One region of the Cryptosporangium sp. NPDC051539 genome, then DNA from elsewhere that is predicted to be linked to it. Evidence: riboswitches for the same ligand, from Rfam matches in the RefSeq annotation. Region 1 holds a riboswitch; the other holds the start of a gene.
The links. Region 1 has a riboswitch for thiamine pyrophosphate ahead of ACIBZJ_RS18600 (thiamine ABC transporter substrate binding subunit). Riboswitches for the same ligand answer to the same signal wherever they lie in the genome.
Positions count from the first base shown of each region.

Region 2: linked by a shared signal. The riboswitch ahead of thiC (phosphomethylpyrimidine synthase ThiC) and the one ahead of ACIBZJ_RS18600 (thiamine ABC transporter substrate binding subunit) in region 1 are both predicted to bind thiamine pyrophosphate.

Region 1 covers NZ_JBITDV010000005.1:467,288-476,763, reverse strand. Annotated here, with positions in the region: gene ACIBZJ_RS18620 (hypothetical protein) at 60-524, shown strand; gene ACIBZJ_RS18615 (hypothetical protein) at 526-3,930, shown strand; gene ACIBZJ_RS18610 (GTPase) at 3,981-5,720, opposite strand; gene ACIBZJ_RS18605 (GTPase) at 5,717-7,417, opposite strand; TPP riboswitch at 7,492-7,578, shown strand; gene ACIBZJ_RS18600 (thiamine ABC transporter substrate binding subunit) at 7,650-8,696, shown strand; gene ACIBZJ_RS18595 (ABC transporter permease) at 8,672-9,476, shown strand, end outside.
Region 2 covers NZ_JBITDV010000004.1:387,157-396,632, reverse strand. Annotated here, with positions in the region: gene ACIBZJ_RS15475 (YqjF family protein) at 1-173, opposite strand, end outside; gene ACIBZJ_RS15470 (MFS transporter) at 230-1,387, shown strand; TPP riboswitch at 1,466-1,590, shown strand; gene thiC (phosphomethylpyrimidine synthase ThiC) at 1,582-3,336, shown strand; gene thiD (bifunctional hydroxymethylpyrimidine kinase/phosphomethylpyrimidine kinase) at 3,333-4,286, shown strand; gene thiO (glycine oxidase ThiO) at 4,283-5,443, shown strand; gene thiS (sulfur carrier protein ThiS) at 5,473-5,685, shown strand; gene ACIBZJ_RS15445 (thiazole synthase) at 5,707-6,480, shown strand; gene thiE (thiamine phosphate synthase) at 6,480-7,112, shown strand; gene ACIBZJ_RS15435 (response regulator) at 7,119-7,766, opposite strand; gene ACIBZJ_RS15430 (sensor histidine kinase) at 7,763-9,004, opposite strand; gene ACIBZJ_RS15425 (ABC transporter ATP-binding protein) at 9,134-9,476, shown strand, end outside.

The sequences.
Region 1 (9,476 bases):
TCACCCTCACGGCACTCGCCGACCAGCCGGTGGCTACCCGGGTAGCCGGCTGTACCACGATGCTCATTTGGTTCTTGGCCGCCATCGGTTATGTCCGTGCAGTCGCTGTGCCGGTCGAGCGGCCCGTCGTCAACAGCGCGACGTCGGCGAGCGATTTGATCACTCGTGTCCTGGAGCTAGCCGAATCAGAAGCCAAACAGGTCGACGGACGGCAGCGTGTGGCGAACTCGGCCGCGGTTCTTGCCGTGCTCGGCACTGTAGTGACGGTTTCGCTCGCGGCGCTGCTCGGTTCGTCCGGTGATTCCACGTCCGGATCGCTCAGCCTCAACCCCCAGGGCGCAGCCGCAGTTCAAGCGGCTTGCGGATCACCGAAATCGGTTCTGCGAGGCCGGATCGAAGAAGCGACGGTCAATTCGCCTTTCATCACCATAAAGCTCGACGCCGGGGCGTGTCTCAAGAAGAAGTCCGCCACTCTGCAGTTACCTAGAAGTTCAGTCAGCTCGATCCTACTGGAGGAGCGGTAACGTGTCGGGCGAGCCGATCACACTTTTGGTACTCAGTGGAATGCGGCACGTAGGCCCGTCGATCGCTGAGCTGACGGATTTCAAAAACACTCTCCGATCGCACGTTCAACGTCGAGTTCCCGATGCGGTGCTGATTCTTGGGGGCGTTTCCGACGACGCCAGGCCGGCCGGATACGACCGTGCCGGCGAGGTCGTGGATCATGTGCTCGAAGCTTGCATCGACTACGGCGGCTCTCAAGAGCTACCTCCGGTCTATCTGCTGCCGGGGAGTAGTGATCGTCTACCCCTGCCTGCAGGGCGATTCCCGGTAAAGGCCCTGACCGAACTGTGGCATCAAGCCGAGCCGGGCCTGTGGTCCGGCGACTCGGTCGAACTGGTCCAAGCAGTTGGTGATTCTTTCGAAAGATTTGAGTCCTGGGCCGCGCCGTATCGATCGGATTCGGGATGGCGCAGCGGATTGTTGGCCGGAGACGGCAGCTCCAAAATGCGAATCGGTGGCCTCGATATCGGGCTGATCGCCGTCAATAGCTGCTTCCGGATGCTTGCGAAAGACGCCGATCCGTCGCTGGTGACCGCCTCCGCGGAACAGGTCGACGCCGCAGTCGGACAAGATGTTCACGAGTGGGCACGAGACTGCGCGCTGGTAATTGTCGCCACCGGAGAAGCTCCGCTCTGGACGCCGAACCTGCCGCGTCCGACGCTCGCTCTTGCCGGAAAATCGGCCCAGGCGCCGTCTAACCGCTGGCTGTCGCTTTCGGATCGATCAAGGCCCTCCGTTTGCACCGTGAACATTGGACTGGAGGACCCTTCGGACCCCGAAGTAACCGTATGCCGCTCGCCCAGCGATGTCGGCACCGTCCTTCGCGCCGCGGTGATACGGCCAATCGAATCACGCAGCCCGGAGGTCAACGGGCGGACGCAGGGCCGCGCTGTCGGCACCTCGTCCACCGCGAGCGGCGCGGAGTACCACGACGACTTCCGCCGTGATTTGTCGACCGGACGGATGGTGCTGATAGTCGCGTCCGGTCTCGCGCAGTACTCGGTCTCGGAAAATGGCCTTCCACTGATGGAGCCGGACGAGTACCGCGCTCATCTCCTCAGCTCCATGGACGTGCCGGAGTCGGGTTCACCGCCACCGCTGCACGAAGTGATGATCCGTGCGAAGAGGCACTTCACCAGTCGTCGAGCAGATCTTCTCGAACCGCTGACCGAGGCAGCGGACTCGAGAAATCACATCGCCCACCTGATGCTCAAGGGACCGTGGGCGAGAATTTACGACTTCACTGGTACGAACATCTTTTTCAATGCTCTCCGGCAGGAAGTCGGTCTGGAAGACACGGTTTCGGTGACCGACGCGCGTGATTCATTCCGCACGCCCGAAGCCGATCGCCTCGAAGTCATCGCGATGAACGGTTTTCCGGGCTCTGCCGGATCGGTCGACTTCGTGCCTCCCAGTGAACTGGCGAACGACGCACGAACGTCGTGGTTCAATCAGCTGAGTACGGATGTGCTGCTGCGCCCGATTCTCATCGTAGCGACCGATCTGGCTAGTGAGACATTGTGGACCTGCTTGAGATTGGTGAACGATCCCAACACCGGAAGTACGCTCGACTACCCGCAGTATCTGGTGGCGGCCGGCGGTCGAGAGGCCGAGGTTTGGCGGCTGAACGGATTCCCGGTACAGCACCTTCAGGAAAATATCTCGGAATTTTCGAAATCATTCCTGAAGTCCAACCAGGAAAGCGTCTCTCAAGGCTTGAAGAACATCGCGCGGCGGCGTACCCGGCTGATCCAAGGTACAGGTCTTCAGTTGGTCAAGCATTTGATAGACCAGGCAGAGGCCGGAACGAGTGATCTTCTTCGGGGCTACGAGCCGACCTGGGGTGACGTTCGGGACGACGTAGCAGTCCGCCTGTCGTCGGTCGTGCGAATTCAACAGCACGTCGAAGCGCCCGGCAAAGCGCCGGTCGTTATCGTGGCCGGTCGGGCTGGATCCGGGAAAAGCACGACGCTGATGCGCTTGGCCGCCGAAATGAACACTCAAGGAAAGTCCGTCGGCTGGGTGGACCGCGACGCCAGCCAAAAGAGCAAAGAGATCATCAGGCTCGCCGAGGAGATGGATCTCGACGCCGTCATGATAGACGACGTCGAAATGTTCGGCGCACGTGCGCCAGTGATTCTCCGCCAGCTGAATCGGTCTGGCCGGACCATTGTCGTCGGAACGGTCCGTAGCGTGCGGGCCGATGTCGTGGACGCGGTGAGCGGGGCGACCCGAATCAATCAGGACGAGCCGCTGTCCGACCACGACATAGAAAGCCTCCTCGGCGCTCTGGAGCGCAACAGGCTACTGGGAAAGCTGCGGCGGCACCTTCCACCAGAACGCGTAGCGGAGTTCAGAAAGCTATCCGATCGCGATCTTCTGGCGGGAATGGTCGAAGTGGTGTCCGGCATGCGCTTCGAGGAGAAGATTCGGAGCGAGTACGTCCAACTCGATGACCACTCTTCGATGATCTACTCGATCGTTTGCCTGTTCGAAGAAATCGTCTACAAAACCACTGCCATCAGTTACTCGGAGCTACTCGGGATCCTCTCTTCGAATCGGGCGAATCCCAAGGATTACTCGGTCGTGAAGCGGCTGGTGAAGCAGCGAATGCTCGTGGAGATCGGCGACCAGCAGCTCCGTAGTCGGCACCGGGCAATCGCCGGTCGGGTCGTCGAACTGCTCAAGAAGTCTCCGCCCGGACTCGCCGAGCTGATCAAGCGGATGCTTTGGTATTACGCGTCGTTGGCGAACAACATCTCGGATTCGAACCACACTTATCGCCGAATCATGATCAAGCTGATAAATCATGCAGAGATCAAACGGCTCGGTTTGCCCACGCCACTCGTCCGGGAGATCTACCAGTCCGTGCATCCCCTTCTTCACAACGATTTCCACTACTGGCTGCAATGCAGTCGGTACGAAGTCGAGGAGGACGGGGGAGACATCGAGCTCGCGGCCAGCTATCTCGAGTCGGCGAGAGGTTGCCCCGGAGGCGAATCCGACCCATATGTCGCGACAACGCGCGGCGCCGTGTGTCTGAGGAGGTCGAGGATGACTCCCTCTGACCAGAGGCGGTTCGACGAGGCGATCGAGGCCTACCGTGAGCTGCAGGAAGTATTCCGGAAGAACGGAATCAACTCACCGCACACCTTCGTGATGCTCGTGCGGGAGGGATGTCAATGGCTGGTCCAGGCGAAGCTGGTAGGGCAGGAGGAGAAGAGGCGGATCGGCCTCGAACTGCTCGATACCGTGAAGCTCGGACGTCGAATCGGGCAGGGTGATCCGGAGATACTGCGTACGGCTGACCTGTACGAGCCGGCGCTGGTCGATCTCGTGACACCGACGGATTCTGTTCCGCTCTAGCGGTACGGCGTCGGCGAGGAGTCGGTCGAACGTCGGTCCGCGTGATCCGGTCACGACGCGGGGCGTTTTTTGCCTCGGAGTCGGGCAATCGCTTCGCAGAGCTCGGCCCTCGCGGTGAGCTCGGTGCTCACCGGTTCGAGCACGACCTCCGTCGCCACCTGTTCCACCCGGCTCCGGATCCGGCGCCTCGCGGCCGTCGCCCTGCGGCGCGCTCCGAGCGCCCCCAAGCGCGCACCCACGAACCCCAGGATCCACCCCACCGCGACGCCGCCCAGCAGCATTCCGGTGGGCACCGGAATGCGCCACGACCCCGCGTCCACATCGGGCAGTGGTGGCTCCGGCAACCGGAACCATTCCAGGACGAACAGTCCGAGCAACCACAGCGCCCCTGCCAGCGCCACCAACGCCAGCACGTTCTGCAGGAGACGGGCGACCGCCCACCAGTGCGGACGCCGGGAAAGGCCGAGGTCGGTGCCGGCCACGGCCCGGTCGAGCAGGTCAGGGAGCTCGCTGCGCCGGCCGGTCGCGGCCCGGCTCACGATCGCCGGCCACGGATCCGGCAGCCCGGATGTCGAGCGGTCGACGAGGTTGCGGAGTGCGGTGTCGACTCGGGCTCGTTGCACGGCCGAGGGACCCGGCAGGGCGGTACGGACGAGTTCGCTCGGTTGGTCGGCGCCTGCGCCCAACCGCGCTCCGGGCAGCCCGAGCCTCGTCGCCGCGCTCGGGCGCACCTTCGCGACCCACCGGGTCACCGGCCATCCGGTCGCCGCCCTGGTCCGGCTCCGATGAGTGCGGGCGACCGCCGCCGCTACCGCGTCCGCTCCCGACGCCTCGGTCAGCGCCGCCACGACCGCGGCCCGATCGGCCCGCTCCACCTCCGGCACCCCCGATCGGCCGCCCGAGAGCCCGCCGCCGGACGCCCCGCCGCCTGACGACCGACCGCCCGACGACCGGCCGCCGGGCGGTCCCGTACCGCAGGCGGGCGCCAGGCGGTCGGCCAACGCGCGCAGGTCCGCGCTCAGGCGACGCACCGACGCTTCGTGCTCGGCCACCGCCGCCGCGAACTTCGCCCGCAACTCCGGCACCCCTTCGCCGGTCCGGGCAGACACCGGCACCACCGGCACGCGCCCCAGCCCCTCGTCCTCCAGCAGCCGCCGCAGGTCTCCGACCGTCTCGGCCCGAACCGAGCCCGCCGGCACCCGATCGATCTGGTTGAACGCGACGACCGTCAGCTCGGCATGCGTCCGCAACGGTTTGAGGTATCGATCGTGCAGCGAGGCGTCCGCATACTTCTGCGGATCCACCACCCAGACGATCAGGTCGACGAGCTCGACCAGCCGATCGACCTCCAGCCGGTGGTTGACCCGCACCGAATCGACGTCCGGCAGGTCGAGCAGCACCAGACCGGACAGCGCGTCCGCCCCTTCGTCACCCAGATGATGGCGGCGGCGCACGTCGAGCCAGTCGAGCAGCGGCCCGGCGCCGTCCGGATTCCACACCGCAGCCTGGGCCGACGACGTCATCGGCCGCCGCAGCCCGGTGGCCGCGAGCTCGACGCCGACCAGCGCGTTGAACAGCGACGACTTCCCGCTCCCGGTCGTGCCGGCCAGCGCCACGACCGTGTGCTCCGCGCCCAGCCGCAGCCGCTGCGCGGCCTTCCCGGAGAGGTCCCGCGCCGAATCCAGCAGCACCGGGTCGAGCCGATCGGCTCCCAGCGACACGATCCGGTCGAGCGCCTCGAGCCGCCGCGCCAGCGCGGGCTCGTCGGTCGAGCGGGCCAGCAACGTCATGAAACCAGCCCCGGCTGCCGCAGGTAGGTCCGCAGCGCGGCCTCGAACGAAGCCAGCGCGTCCCGGACCGTCGCCGCCTGCTCCGCGGCCGGGGCCACCGCGTCCACCGCCGCGACGAACCGGTCGCGCTCCGACTCCAGCAGCACTTCGACGCTGTCGATCAGGTCGTCGCGCGCCCGCGCGGCCAGCGTCCGGACCGCGGTGTCACCGAAGATCGCCTCGAGCACTTTCTGGCTCACCGCCGACGTGCCGCCGGCCACCACGACCTCCAGCCCGGACAGCCCGCCGGTCTGCGCGAACACCGCGAGCATCAGCACCAGTCCGGCGCCGTTCACGCCGAACGACGTCAGCCGGGCGACGCTGCGGCGGTGCCCGCCTTCCTCCCGGACGAGTTCGAGCACGCGCCCCTGCCAGTCGCGGATCTCGGCCTCCAGCCGATCGCCGAAATCGTCCGAAGAACGATCCCGGACCACCAGGGCGCGCCCGGCCGGATGACCCCGCCACAACGACGCGGTCTGTTCCGCCGCCTCGTCCGCGGCCGCCCGGATCAGCGCGTGCAAGTTGCTCTCGACCGCGTGCCCCACCGCGTCGGCGGTCGGCGTGCGGCCGGTGAAGAACGCGGTCAGCCGATCGCGGAGAGCACCGATCCGGGCCTCGAGGTTCCGGGTGAACTGTCCGGTTCCGACGAACTCCTGCCACCGCGCGAGCACCTCGCCGCGCAGCACGGTCCCGCTGCGGACACCCTCGTCCACCGTCCGCAGCGCGGTCCGGTACCGCTCGGTTGCCTGTTCCCGCAGCTCAGCCGCCGTTGCGACCTGGTCGTCGAGCTGCCCCGCCAGATCCGAAACGCGCTTGTGGACGCTGTTCAGCGCGCCGGTCAGCGTCGAGCGGATCACCGCGTCCCGAGCCTCGGCGTCCGCCGCCAGCGCGTCGAGCCAGGACCGCAGCGGAGCGATCGCCGCCGCCGGTATGCGCTCCGAGGAGAGCTCGACCTCCGGGATCGGGAACAGGGCCGCGTCACCGAGGTGCTCGTCGGCGAGCATCGTCGCCAGGTGGCCACCGATCTCGTCGACGCCCTCCGGCGGCACGCGGTTGAGCACGACCGCCAGCGCGGTGCTGCGCTGAGCCGCGGTGTGCAACAGATCCCACGGCACCGCGTCCGCGTACCGGGCCGCGGTCGTGACGAAGATCCACAGGTCGGCGGCGGCCAGCAGTTGCGCGGCCAGGTCGCGGTTCTCCGCCACCACCGAGTCGATGTCGGGCGGATCGAGCAGCGCGAGCCCGGGCGGAACCGCCGGATGCGGCACGAGCTGCAGGGAGCCCTCGCCGGCCGAACCGGTCGTTCTCGACAATCCCGGCAGGATCCGCGGGGTGTCGAACCAGCCGACGTCCGCGGGATTGCACACCAGCACCGGCGATCGGGTCGTCGGCCGCAGCCAGCCGGCCTTGCTCACCTCTGCCCCGACCAGCGTGTTCACCAGCGTCGACTTGCCCGCGCCGGTCGAGCCACCCACGGCGACCAGCATCGGAGCGTCCAGCTGACGAAGGCGCGGCAGAAGGTAGTCGTCCACCTGGCCGACGAGCTCGGCCTGCGAACGGCGGGCCGCGTCCACGTCGGCCACCGACAGACCGAACCGGATCCCGGCGACGGACGCCCGGAGTGCCTCCAGCGCATCGGCAACCCGCGGACCGTCCATGCCCGAGGTAGTGACCGTTCTGGGACCACCTCAACCACCGTTAGTATCGAGAACGCGGACGGTCAGCCGTCCGTCGGGGAGCTCGGGCGAAGCCGGGCTGAGAGGGCGACCGACGCGTCGCCGACCCGTCGAACCTGCTCTGGGTAATGCCAGCGGAGGGAGAACCGGCGTCCCGCCGGCGGCTTCAATGCCCCCACGGCTCATCCCGGTGCCCGAGTCCGGAGGAAACCGGATGCGTGCCCCACGTTTACTGGCGACGGCAGTCCTGGTGCTGGCGGTCGCCGCCTGCTCGAACGACACCAAGGCCGACCCGACCACGGTCACGCTGGTGACCCACGAGTCGTTCGTGGTCAGCAAGGAGGTCCTCGCCGACTTCCAGAAGAAGAGCGGCCTCACGGTCAAGATCCTGCGCAGCGGCGACGCCGGTGCGCTGGTCAACAAGGCCGTGCTCAGCAAAGGCAACCCGCAGGGTGACGTGCTGTTCGGGGTCGACAACACGTTCCTGTCGAGGGCGGTGGACGCCGGGATCTTCACCGCGTACGAGCCGCGGAATCTCCAGAACGTGCCCGCGGCCCTGAAGGCCGACACCGACGGCAAGGTCGCCCCGGTCGACTACGGCGACGTCTGCGTCAACTACGACAAGGCGTACTACGCCAAGAAGGGCCTCCAGCCCCCGGCGAGCTACGCCGACCTGCTGAAGCCCGTGTACAAGGACCAGCTCGTCGTCGAGAACCCGGCCACCTCGTCGCCGGGCCTGGCGTTCCTGCTCGGGAGCGTCGCCACCTACGGCGACACCGGCTGGAAGGACTACTGGACCAGGCTGAAGGCCAACGGCGCACTGGTCGTCGACGGCTGGGAAGAGGCCTACCAGCAGCGATTCACGGTCGGGTCGCAGGGCAAGGGCAACCGGCCGCTGGTCGTGTCGTACGCCTCCAGCCCGCCGGCCGAGGTCGTGTACGCGGAGAAGAAGCCGGCCCACGCTCCGTCCGGCGTCGCGACCAACACCTGCTTCCGGCAGATCGAGTACGCCGGTCTGCTGGACGGCGCGAAGAACCCGTCCGGGGGCAAGAAGCTGCTGGATTTCCTGCTCTCGGCCGAGTTCCAGAAGGACATGCCGCTGCAGATGTTCGTGTACCCGTCGGTGACCGGAACTCCGCTACCGGCCGAGTTCACGAAGTACGCGGCCACGCCGGAGAAGCCGCTGACGCTGCCGGCCGCTGACATCACGAAGAACCGGGATGCCTGGATCGACGCGTGGACAAACGCCGTCTTGCGCTAGCGGTCGTCCCGCTGGCCTTCCTCGCGGTCTTCTTCGCGTACCCGGTCGCCTCGCTGGTCGGGCTCGGGCTCGGAGAAGGCCGCGGGCTGGGCCTGCTCGGCGATCCGGGAGTCCGGCACGTGCTCTGGTTCACGATCTGGCAGGCCGTCGCGTCCACCGTGCTCACCGTGCTGGTGGCACTGCCGGGTGCGGCCGTGCTGGCCCGGTTCGACCTGCCCGGCCGTGCGCTGATCAAAGCGCTGGTCACGGTGCCGTTCGTGCTGCCGACCGTGGTGGTCGGGGCAGCGTTCCTGGCGCTGATCGGACCGGACGGCCTGCTGGGGATCGAACTGGATCGCACGGTCTGGGCGATTCTCGCCGCGCACGTGTTCTTCAACTACGCGGTCGTCGTGCGGATCGTCGGCAGCGTCTGGGGGCAACTCGACCGGCGTCAGGAGGAAGCGGCCCGGGTGCTCGGGGCCTCTCGATGGGGTGCCTTCGCCCGGGTGACGTGGCCGGCTCTCCGGCCCGCGATCGCGGCCGCCTCGACCGTCGTGTTCCTGTTCACGTTCACCTCGTTCGGCATCGTGCAGATCCTCGGCGGCCCCGGGTACGCGACGCTCGAGGTCGAGATCTACCGCCGCACGGTCTACCAGCTCGACCTCTCCGGCGCCGCCGTGCTCTCGCTCGTGCAGTTCGCCGTCGTCGCCGTGCTGCTCGCGCTCGACGGCCTGCTCACCGGCCGGGCCCGGGCCGCCCGCCTGGCCGAACCGCGGCCCCGGCGTCCGCGGGGGCGGTTCG
Region 2 (9,476 bases), on a different contig from region 1:
ACGTACGTCACGCCGTCGAGCGTGTCGGGCCGGGTGCCGGCCGGAAGCAGCGGCGCCACCACGGCCGGATCCACCGGCCAGTGCAGGAACGCCAACTCGCGCCACCACTGCGTCAGCACCGCCCGGCCGATCGGCCGCGGCGCGGTCGGCGTCACCGGCTCCGCGATCTCCACGGCTCCCAGCGTAACCCCTCGCGCCTTCCCATATATTGGGAAGATAGTCTCGTTATATGGAATCTGGACGACGTTGGGTGGTGCTGGCGGCGGGCGTGGCCGGGATGACGGCCGGGTGCGCGTTCCTCTACGGGCTGCCGTACCTCCTCCCGCGTCTGCGCGCCGACGGCCTCTCGCTGACCCAGGCCGCGATCCTCGTCGCCTGTCCGACGTTCGGCCTGCTCGCGACGCTGGTCGTCTGGGGTGCGCTGGCCGACCGCTACGGCGAGCGGGGCGTCATCGCGCTGGGTCTGGCCGGCGCCGGTGCCGGGTTGCTCGCCGCGTCGGCCGCGCGCGGGCCGGTCGTCCTCGGCGCCGTGCTCGTCGTCGCGGGCGCCGCCGCCGGATCGGTGAACGCGGCCAGCGGACGCCTGATCCTGGGCTGGTTCGGTCCGGCCGAGCGGGGCCTGGCGATGGGCATCCGGCAGATGGCCCAGCCGCTCGGCGTCGCGGTGGCCGCGGTGACGATTCCGGTGCTGAGCTCCACCGGGCGCAACCCCGCGCTGCTGTTCCTGGCCGTCTTCTGCCTGGCCACCGCGGTGCTGATCGCGGTCGTGGTCCGCGATCCGGCGCGGTCGGCCGAGGCCGCGGCCACGACGAACGGCAACCCCTACCGCGCCCCGGTGCTTTGGCGTCTGCACGGCGCCGGTGCGCTGCTGGTGTTCCCGCAGTTCGCGGTGGCCACGTTCGGCCTGGTGTTCCTCGTCGACACCCAGCACTGGGACGCCGCACCGGCCGGGCGCCTGCTCGCGGTCGCGGCCTTCGGGGGAGCGGCGGCCCGGCTGTTCGCCGGGTGGTGGTCGGACCGCGCCGGTAGCCGTACCGGGCCGATGCGCCTCCTGGCCGGGGCCACGGCCGGCGTCCTCGCGGTGCTGGCGCTGGGTGCCGGTGGCGTTCCCGGCGTCACGGTGGTCGCGCTGGTCGCGGCCGCGGTGGTGTCGGTCTCCACGAACGGTCTGTCGTTCACGGCGGTGGCCGAGTACGCCGGACCCGGCTGGGCCGGGCGCGCGCTGGGCATCCACAACACCGGCCAGAACGCCGTCGCCGCGCTCACCGCCCCGATCCTCGGCGCCGTCGTCACCCACGCCGGCTACCCGCCCGCGTTCACCGCCGCCGCCTGCGCCGCGGTGCTGGCGGTCCTCGCGGTGCCCCGGTTGTCGGCGCCCGCCCGCTGACCGTCGTCGGCGTCCGGGAACTCTACGGTCACCCTCGGCGAGGTTCCGCTCGCCGCGGGCGAGGGTTATGGTGACCGCGTCCTTGTACGCGGGAGCTCGCGCCGAAAGCGGGCTGAGAGGGTGGCTGTCCGATCCGGACGGTGCCACCGACCGCTCGAACCTGACCGGGTAATGCCGGCGTAGGGAGCGCTCAGATGAGCCGCATTCTGTCCACGGGTCCGCTGCCGGGCAGCCGCAAGTCCTACCGCGGTGACCTGCACGTACCCGTCCGTGAAATCGAACTGACCACCGGTGAGGTCGTCGAGCGCTACGACACCTCCGGTCCGTACACCGAGCTCGGCTACGTCCCCGATCTCGTCCGTGGCCTGCCCGCGCCGGTCCGGTCCCGCAACCACCCGACCCAGCTCCTCGCCGCCCGCGCGGGGGAGATCACCACCGAGATGGCGTACGTCGCCGCCCGCGAGCACCTGCCGGCCGAACTGGTCCGCGACGAGGTCGCCGCCGGCCGCGCGGTGATTCCCGCCAACGTGAACCACCCCGAGTCCGAGCCGATGATCATCGGTAAACGGTTCCTGGTGAAGGTGAACGCCAACATCGGCACGTCCGCGGTCACGTCGTCCCCGGCCGAAGAAGTCGAGAAGATGGTCTGGGCGACGCGCTGGGGCGCTGACACCGTGATGGACCTGTCGACCGGACCGCGGATCCACGAGACCCGCGAGTGGATCCTCCGCAACTCGCCGGTCCCGATCGGCACCGTCCCGATCTACCAGGCGCTGGAGCGGGTCAACGGTGATCCCACTGCGCTGACCTGGGACGTCTACCGGGACGTCGTCGTGGAGCAGTGCGAGCAGGGCGTCGACTACATGACCGTGCACGCGGGCGTCCGGATGGAGTACGTCCCGCTGACCGTCGGTCGCAAGACCGGCATCGTCTCCCGCGGCGGGTCGATCCTCGCCGCGTGGTGTCTGGCGCACCACCGGGAGAACTTCCTGTACACGCACTTCGATGCGCTCTGCGAGATCCTCCGTGCGTACGACGTGACGTTCTCGCTGGGCGACGGCCTGCGTCCGGGTTCGGTCCACGACGCCAACGACGACGCTCAACTCGCCGAACTGCGCACGCTGGGAGAGCTGACGAAGGTCGCGAAACAGCACGGCGTGCAGACGATGATCGAAGGCCCCGGGCACGTGCCGATGGACAAGATCGCCGAGAACGTCCGGCTGCAGCAGGAGTGGTGCGACGAGGCGCCGTTCTACACGCTCGGTCCGCTCGCGACCGACGTCGCGCCGGGGTACGACCACATCACGTCGGCGATCGGCGCGGCGATGATCGCCTGGCACGGCACCGCGATGCTCTGTTACGTCACGCCGAAGGAGCATCTCGGGCTGCCGGACCGGGACGACGTCAAGGCCGGGGTGATCGCGTACAAGATCGCGGCGCACGCGGCCGACGTAGCCAAGGGCCACCCCGGTGCGCGGGCGCACGACGATCAGCTCTCCGACGCGCGCTTCGAGTTCCGCTGGGCCGATCAGTTCGCGCTGGCGCTCGACCCCGAGACCGCGCAGTCGTTCCACGACGAAACGCTGCCGGCCGCGCCGGCCAAGACCGCGCATTTCTGTTCGATGTGCGGTCCGAAGTTCTGCTCGATGCGCATCTCCCACGACCTGCGAACGACCTATGCGGACGAGATCCGGCGCGCCGCCGGAGCGCTCGCGCCCCGAACGGACGCCGTGCCGGGCGCCCAGCCGGATGCCGTGCCAGGCGCTCAGCCGGACGCCGTGCCGGGCGCCACCAGCGCGGAGGTGGCGTACGCCGAGGCGGGAATGGCCGCGATGTCGGCGGAGTTCCGGGCCGCGGGCAGCCGGATCTACCTCCCTCTCGAGCCGCGGACAGGCGATTCGCCCGAGCCGCGGGCCGAGGGGTCGGTCGGGCCGCGGGGTGAGGGGTGAGCCGGCCGGCGGTGGCGATGACGGTCGCGGGGTCGGACTCCGGGGGCGGGGCCGGGATGCAGGCCGACCTGCACACGTTCGCCGCGTTCGGGGTGCACGGCACCACCGCGGTCACGGCGGTGACCGTGCAGAACACCGTCGGAGTGAGCGGCGTCCACGAGATCCCGCCGGCGATCGTCGCCGAGCAGATCCGGGTGGTCGTCGAGGACCTTCGCCCGACCGCGGTCAAGACCGGGATGCTGGCGTCCGCGCCGATCATCCTCGCGATCGGAGCCGCGTTCCGCCGGCACGGCATCGGGCGTGACGGGACGATCCCGCTGGTGCTCGATCCGGTGTGCGCGTCGATGCACGGCCACGCGCTGCTGCGCCCGGACGCGCTCGCCGCCCTGCGGGACATGTTCGCGCTGGCGACGGTCGTCACGCCGAACCTCGACGAGACCGAGCTGCTGGTGGGAACGCGCGACCAGCCGGCCGCAGCCCGGGCGTTGCTGGCGCTCGGGCCGCGATACGCGCTGGTGAAGGGCGGGCACGGCACCGGGCCGCGTAGCCGTGACCTGCTGACCGACGGGTCCACCGAGCTCTGGCTGGACGCCGCCCGGATCGAGACCGGCAACACCCACGGCAGCGGCGACACGCTCGCGGCCGCGATCACCGCCCGCCTGGCGCTGGGTGATTCCCTCACCGTCGCGGTCGAGACCGCCAAGCGCTACGTGACCCGAGCCGTCGCGGCCGGCTACTCGGTCGGAGCCGGCCACGGCCCGGTAGGCCACCCCCCGGCCCACGAGTCGACGCCCCCCTCCGACCCGGCAGCCCCCGGCGGCCCGGCGTTCCTGAGTGGTGCGGCGGTCTCCGGTGGCGGGGCGGTCTCCGGTGGTGGTTCGGCGGCCTCTGGTGGCGGGGCGGCATCCGGCGCGGCGGGGGCGGGCGCGCGGGTCGAGGCGGGCCCGTGACGGGAGGTCCGGCCCGCGGGGATGGGCCTCGGGTCACCGTCGTCGGGGCGGGGGTCATCGGGCTGTCCAGTGCGTGGGCGCTGGCCCGGGCCGGGGCCGCGGTCACGGTGATCGACCCCGACCCTTCGCAGGGCGCGAGTCCGGTCGCCGCCGGGATGCTCGCGCCGATCGCCGAGGCTCACCCGACCGAACCGGCGCTCCTCGCGGCGGGACGGCTGGCCGTCGAAGCGTGGCCCGAGTTCGCCGAGGCACTCGCCGCGACCGGCGTCGACCCCGGCTACCGGACGACCGGCACGCTCGTCGTGGGGTACACCGCCGGCGACCTCGACGCGCTCGACGACCTGGCCGCCCGCCTGGCCGGCCTGGGCGTCGACGTCGAGCGGCTGACCGGCACGGAGGCGCGCCGGGCCGAGCCCGCACTGGCCCCTGGCGTCCGCGGAGCCCTGGACGTCCCCGGCGACCACAGCGTCGACAACCGCGCGCTCCTGCGCGCGCTCCGCGCCGCCACCGACGCCGCCGGCGTCACCTTCCGGACCACCCCGGCCGCCCGCACGGCCCCGCCCGCCGAGGCCGGCGGCGGCGCCGCACCCGGGGCCGCGACCGACGCGCGCGACCCCGACCGCGTCACCGTGACCGCCGCCGGGGCCTGGACGCCTCGGCTCCTGCCCGCGTTCGACGGCGCGGTCCGCCCGGTTCGCGGCGAGATCCTGCGGCTCGCCGCCACGCGCACCACCCCGACGCTGACCCGCACGATCCGCGCACTCGTCGACGGGCGTGGCGTCTACCTGGTGCCCCGGGCGACCGGTGAGCTCGTGATCGGCGCGACCCAGGACGAGGTCGGCTTCGATCGCACGGTCACCGCGGGCGGTGTCCACCGGCTGCTCGCCGACGCCCGCCGGGTCCTGCCTGCCGTCGACGAGTACGCGCTCGTCGAAACGTCGGCCGGGCTGCGGCCGGTGAGCACCGACGGCGCTCCGATCGTCGGACGCCTCGGCGACGGCTTCGTCGCGACCGGGCACGGCCGCAACGGGATCCTGTTCGCCCCGCTCACCGCGGCCCTGGTCGCGTACCTGGTGGCCGGTGCCGGCCCGGCCCCCGACCCGCTGGTCGCCGCGGCTTTCGCACCCTCGCGATTCGCGTCCGCCGGAATTCGATGATCCATTCAGGACCGGACGGGGTACAGCCGATGACGACGTTACGGGTGAACGGCCGAGAGGTCGACGTGAGCGATCCGACCGTCGCGGCGGTCGTCCAGCACGTGACGCAGCGCCCGGCGGGATTCGCCCAGGGCGTCGCGGTGGCGGTCAACGGCGAGGTGGTGCCGCGCGGCGGCTGGGCCCGGGTCCGGCTCGCCGACGGCGACACCGTCGAGGTGATCACCGCTGTGCAAGGTGGATGACGGCAACGAAGGAGGGGACAGATGACGGTCTCGGTTACCGATACGTTGGTCATCGCCGGGAAGCCACTCGCATCCCGGCTCATCATGGGAACCGGAGGCGGCTCGATCAGCCTCGCGACGCTCGGCGAGGCGTTACGCGCCTCCGGCACGGTCCTCACCACGGTCTCGATGCGCCGGGTCGACCCGGCGTCCGGGCTGGGCGTGTCTCCGCTGCTCCGGGAGTACGGCATCGAGCCGCTGCCGAACACCGCGGGGTGCCGCACGGCCCCCGAGGCCGTGCTCACCGCGCAGCTCGGACGGGACGCGCTGGAGACCGACTGGGTGAAGCTCGAGGTGGTCGCCGACGACCGGACGCTGCTCCCGGACCCGGTGGAGCTGCTCGTCGCCGCCGAACAGCTGGTCGCGGACGGGTTCACCGTCCTGCCGTACACGAACGACGATCCGATCCTGGCCCGCCGGCTCGCCGACGTCGGGTGTTCGGCGGTCATGCCGCTCGGGTCGCCGATCGGGTCCGGGCTCGGCATCCGTAACCCGCACAACCTCGCGCTGATCGTCGAGGAGGCGACGGTTCCGGTCATTCTCGACGCCGGGATCGGCACCGCGAGCGACGCCGCCCAGGCGATGGAGCTCGGCTGCGACGGCGTCCTGCTCGCGACCGCGGTCACCGGCGCCCGCGACCCGGTCGCGATGGCCACCGCGATGCGCCTCGCGGTCGAGGCCGGCCGTCTGGCCTACCGGGCCGGCCGGGCTCCCCGCCGCTGGTACGCCCAGGCCTCCTCGCCTCCGGTGCCGTGATCGACCGACGGGAACGGCTGGCGGGCGCGCGGTTGTACCTCTGCACGGCCGACCGGCCCGACCTGGCCGAATTCGTCGACGCCGCCCTCGCGGGCGGCGTCGACGTCGTGCAGCTGCGCGAGAAGGACATCGAGGCCCGCACCGAGCTCCGGCGGCTCGCGCTGCTGCGTGAGCTCTGTGACCGGCACGGCGCCCTGCTCGCCGTCAACGACCGCGCCGACGTCGCCGCGGCCGCCGGAGCCGACGTCCTCCACCTCGGCCAGGACGACCTCCCGGTCCCGGTCGCCCGCCGGATCCTCGGTGACGACGTCCTGATCGGACGCTCGACCCACTCGGCCCGGCAGGCCCGGGAGGCCGCCCGGGAACCCGGCGTCGACTACTTCTGCACCGGCCCCTGCTGGGAGACCCCCACCAAGCCCGGTCGCCCCGCCGCCGGCCTGGGCCTGGTCCGGGAGACCGCGGCCGCCGCACCCGAACGCCCCTGGTTCGCGATCGGCGGCATCGACGAGCCCCGAGTGGCCGAGGTGAAAGCCGCCGGCGCGACGAGAATCGTCGTCGTCCGTGCGCTCACCGGAGCCGACGAGCCGAAAGCCGCGGCCCAGCGTCTCCGCGGTGCGCTGACCGCGGAGTAGTGCGGATCAGACGCCGGCGTCGTGGGCGAGCAGCGCCAGCTGCACGCGGTTGTTCAGCCCCAGCCGGGTGAGGATCCGCGACACGTGCGCCTTCACCGTGGCGATGCTCATGAACAGCTCGGTGCCGATCTCCGCGTTCGACGCACCCCGCCCCACCGCCGCAGCGACCTCCCGCTCCCGCGGGCTGAGCTGCTCCAGCGCCCGCAGCGCGGACGTCTTCCGCGCGTCGACCCCGGACTCGGCGACGTGCGCGATCAGCTGACGCGTAACGGTGGGGGAGAGCATCGGCTCCCCGGCCGCGACCGCCCGGATCGCCCGCACGATCTCGGCCGGCGCGGTGTCTTTGAGCAGGAACCCGCCGGCTCCGGAGCGCAGCGCGCGCAGCACGTACTCGTCCGCGTCGAACGTCGTCAGGACGATGACCTCGGGCGCGTCGGGCGTCCGGCGTAGTGCTTCGGTGGCGGCCAGCCCGTCTTGCCGGGGCATCCGGATGTCCATCAGGACGACGTCCGGCCGGACGCTCCGGACCGCGGCGGGGACCTCGACGCCGTCGGAGGCCTCGCCGACGACCTGCAGGTCGTCGGTCCCCGCCAGGATCATCGTCAGTCCGGCCCGCACCAGCGGATCGTCGTCCACGATCAGCACCCGGGTCATTGTCCTCCGCTCCAGGGCAGCCAGGCAGTCAGCCGGAAGTCGCCGCCGGTCGACGGACCGTGCTCGAGCCGCCCGCCGACGAGCCCGACGCGCTCGCCCAACCCGATGATGCCGGTTCCGGCGCCGGGGATCGCGGTCTCGGCCGGACGCAGCGGCAGCCAGTTCCGCACCTCGACCGACAGGCCGTCGATTCGGTCGCCGCTCACCGTGACCCGCACCGCGGCGCCGAGCGCGTGCTTCCGTGCGTTCGTCAGTCCTTCCTGGATGACCCGGTAGGCGGTCCGCCCGATCACCGCGGGCACCGCGTCCGGGTCGTCCACCCGGACGTCGAGGTCGATCGTGGTGCCGGCCCGGCGGGCCTCGGTGACCAGCGCGGGCACGTCGCCCAGCGTCGGCTGCGGGCGGTCGTGCTCGACGTCGGAGCTGCCGTCGCGGAGGACGCCGATGACGTCCCGGAGTTCCTGCAGGGCCTGGTGGGCGCTGGTGCGGATCACCCCGGCGGCGCCGGCGATCTCGTCGGGCGGAGCGTCCGGACGGAATTCCAGCGCGCCGGCGTGCAGGCTGAGCAGCGAGATCCGGTGGGCGAGGACGTCGTGCATCTCGCGCGCGATCCGGGTGCGTTCGAGCTGGCGGGCCTGCTCGATCCGGCGGCTCTGCTCCTCCTCGGCCCGGCGGGCGCGTCCGCGCAGCGAGGCGATCAGCGCGCGGCGGGCCCGGATGAAGCTGCCCCAGGCGACCAGCCCGCCGGCCAGCAGCACGACGATCGTCAGCGTCACCCAGTACGGCAGATTCGGCGCCGGGCGGATCACGCCGAAGAGCGCGCCGGACACGACGAAGACCCCGGCGGCCAGCGCGACGACCCGCGGCCGGCACCGGACCGCCACGGTCAGCAACGCGATGCCCTGCGCGATGCTGATCAGCTGGGAGACCGTGCTCAGCACCGAGATCAGCACCGAGATCTCGATCGCCCAGCGGCGCCGCCACCAGATCAGCACCGCCCCGAGCGACGCCAGCACGAGGTCGGCGCGCTGGAGGAGCTCGTCCTGCGGGGCGCGACCGGTGGCGAGCAGCACCCAGAACAGGGCCGGGAACGCCGCCGCCGCGAGCACGCAGACGACGTCGATCGCGCGTTCCCGGCCCGCCGGGACGAACTCGGGCCGGTCGGCGGCGAGCGACCGGAGCATCGCCTCGGTGCTCGCGAGGGCGGCGTCCGCGTTCGGATTGCTCGCCGACCCCATAGGGGCAGGCTACGACCGCGGGCGTCGGGCCCGATACCGACCAAAGTTCATCCGGTCTGCGACTTCGGCTATCCGCCGTAGCCTTCCGGGCGACGCCCGAGGACGTCGCCGGGCGCGACGCTTTCCCGCATGATCACGGTGGATCGACTCACGAAGACGTACGGCTCACGCGGAGCCTTCAAAGCGGTGGACGACATCTCGTTCCGCTGCGAACCCGGTAGCGTCACCGGCTTCCTCGGGCCCAACGGGGCCGGCAAGTCGACGACGCTGCGCATGATCTGCGGCCTCACACCGCCGACGTCCGGGAGCGCGACGATCGGCGGTCTGCCCTACCGGGAACTGCCGAACCCCGGCCGGGAGGTCGGAGTGCTGCTCGACGCGTCCGCGCAGCACGCCGGCCGGAGCGGGCACGAGACGCTGGCCGTCTCGGCCCGCGTCCTCGGCGTGGACGGAAAGCGCGTCGGCGAACTGC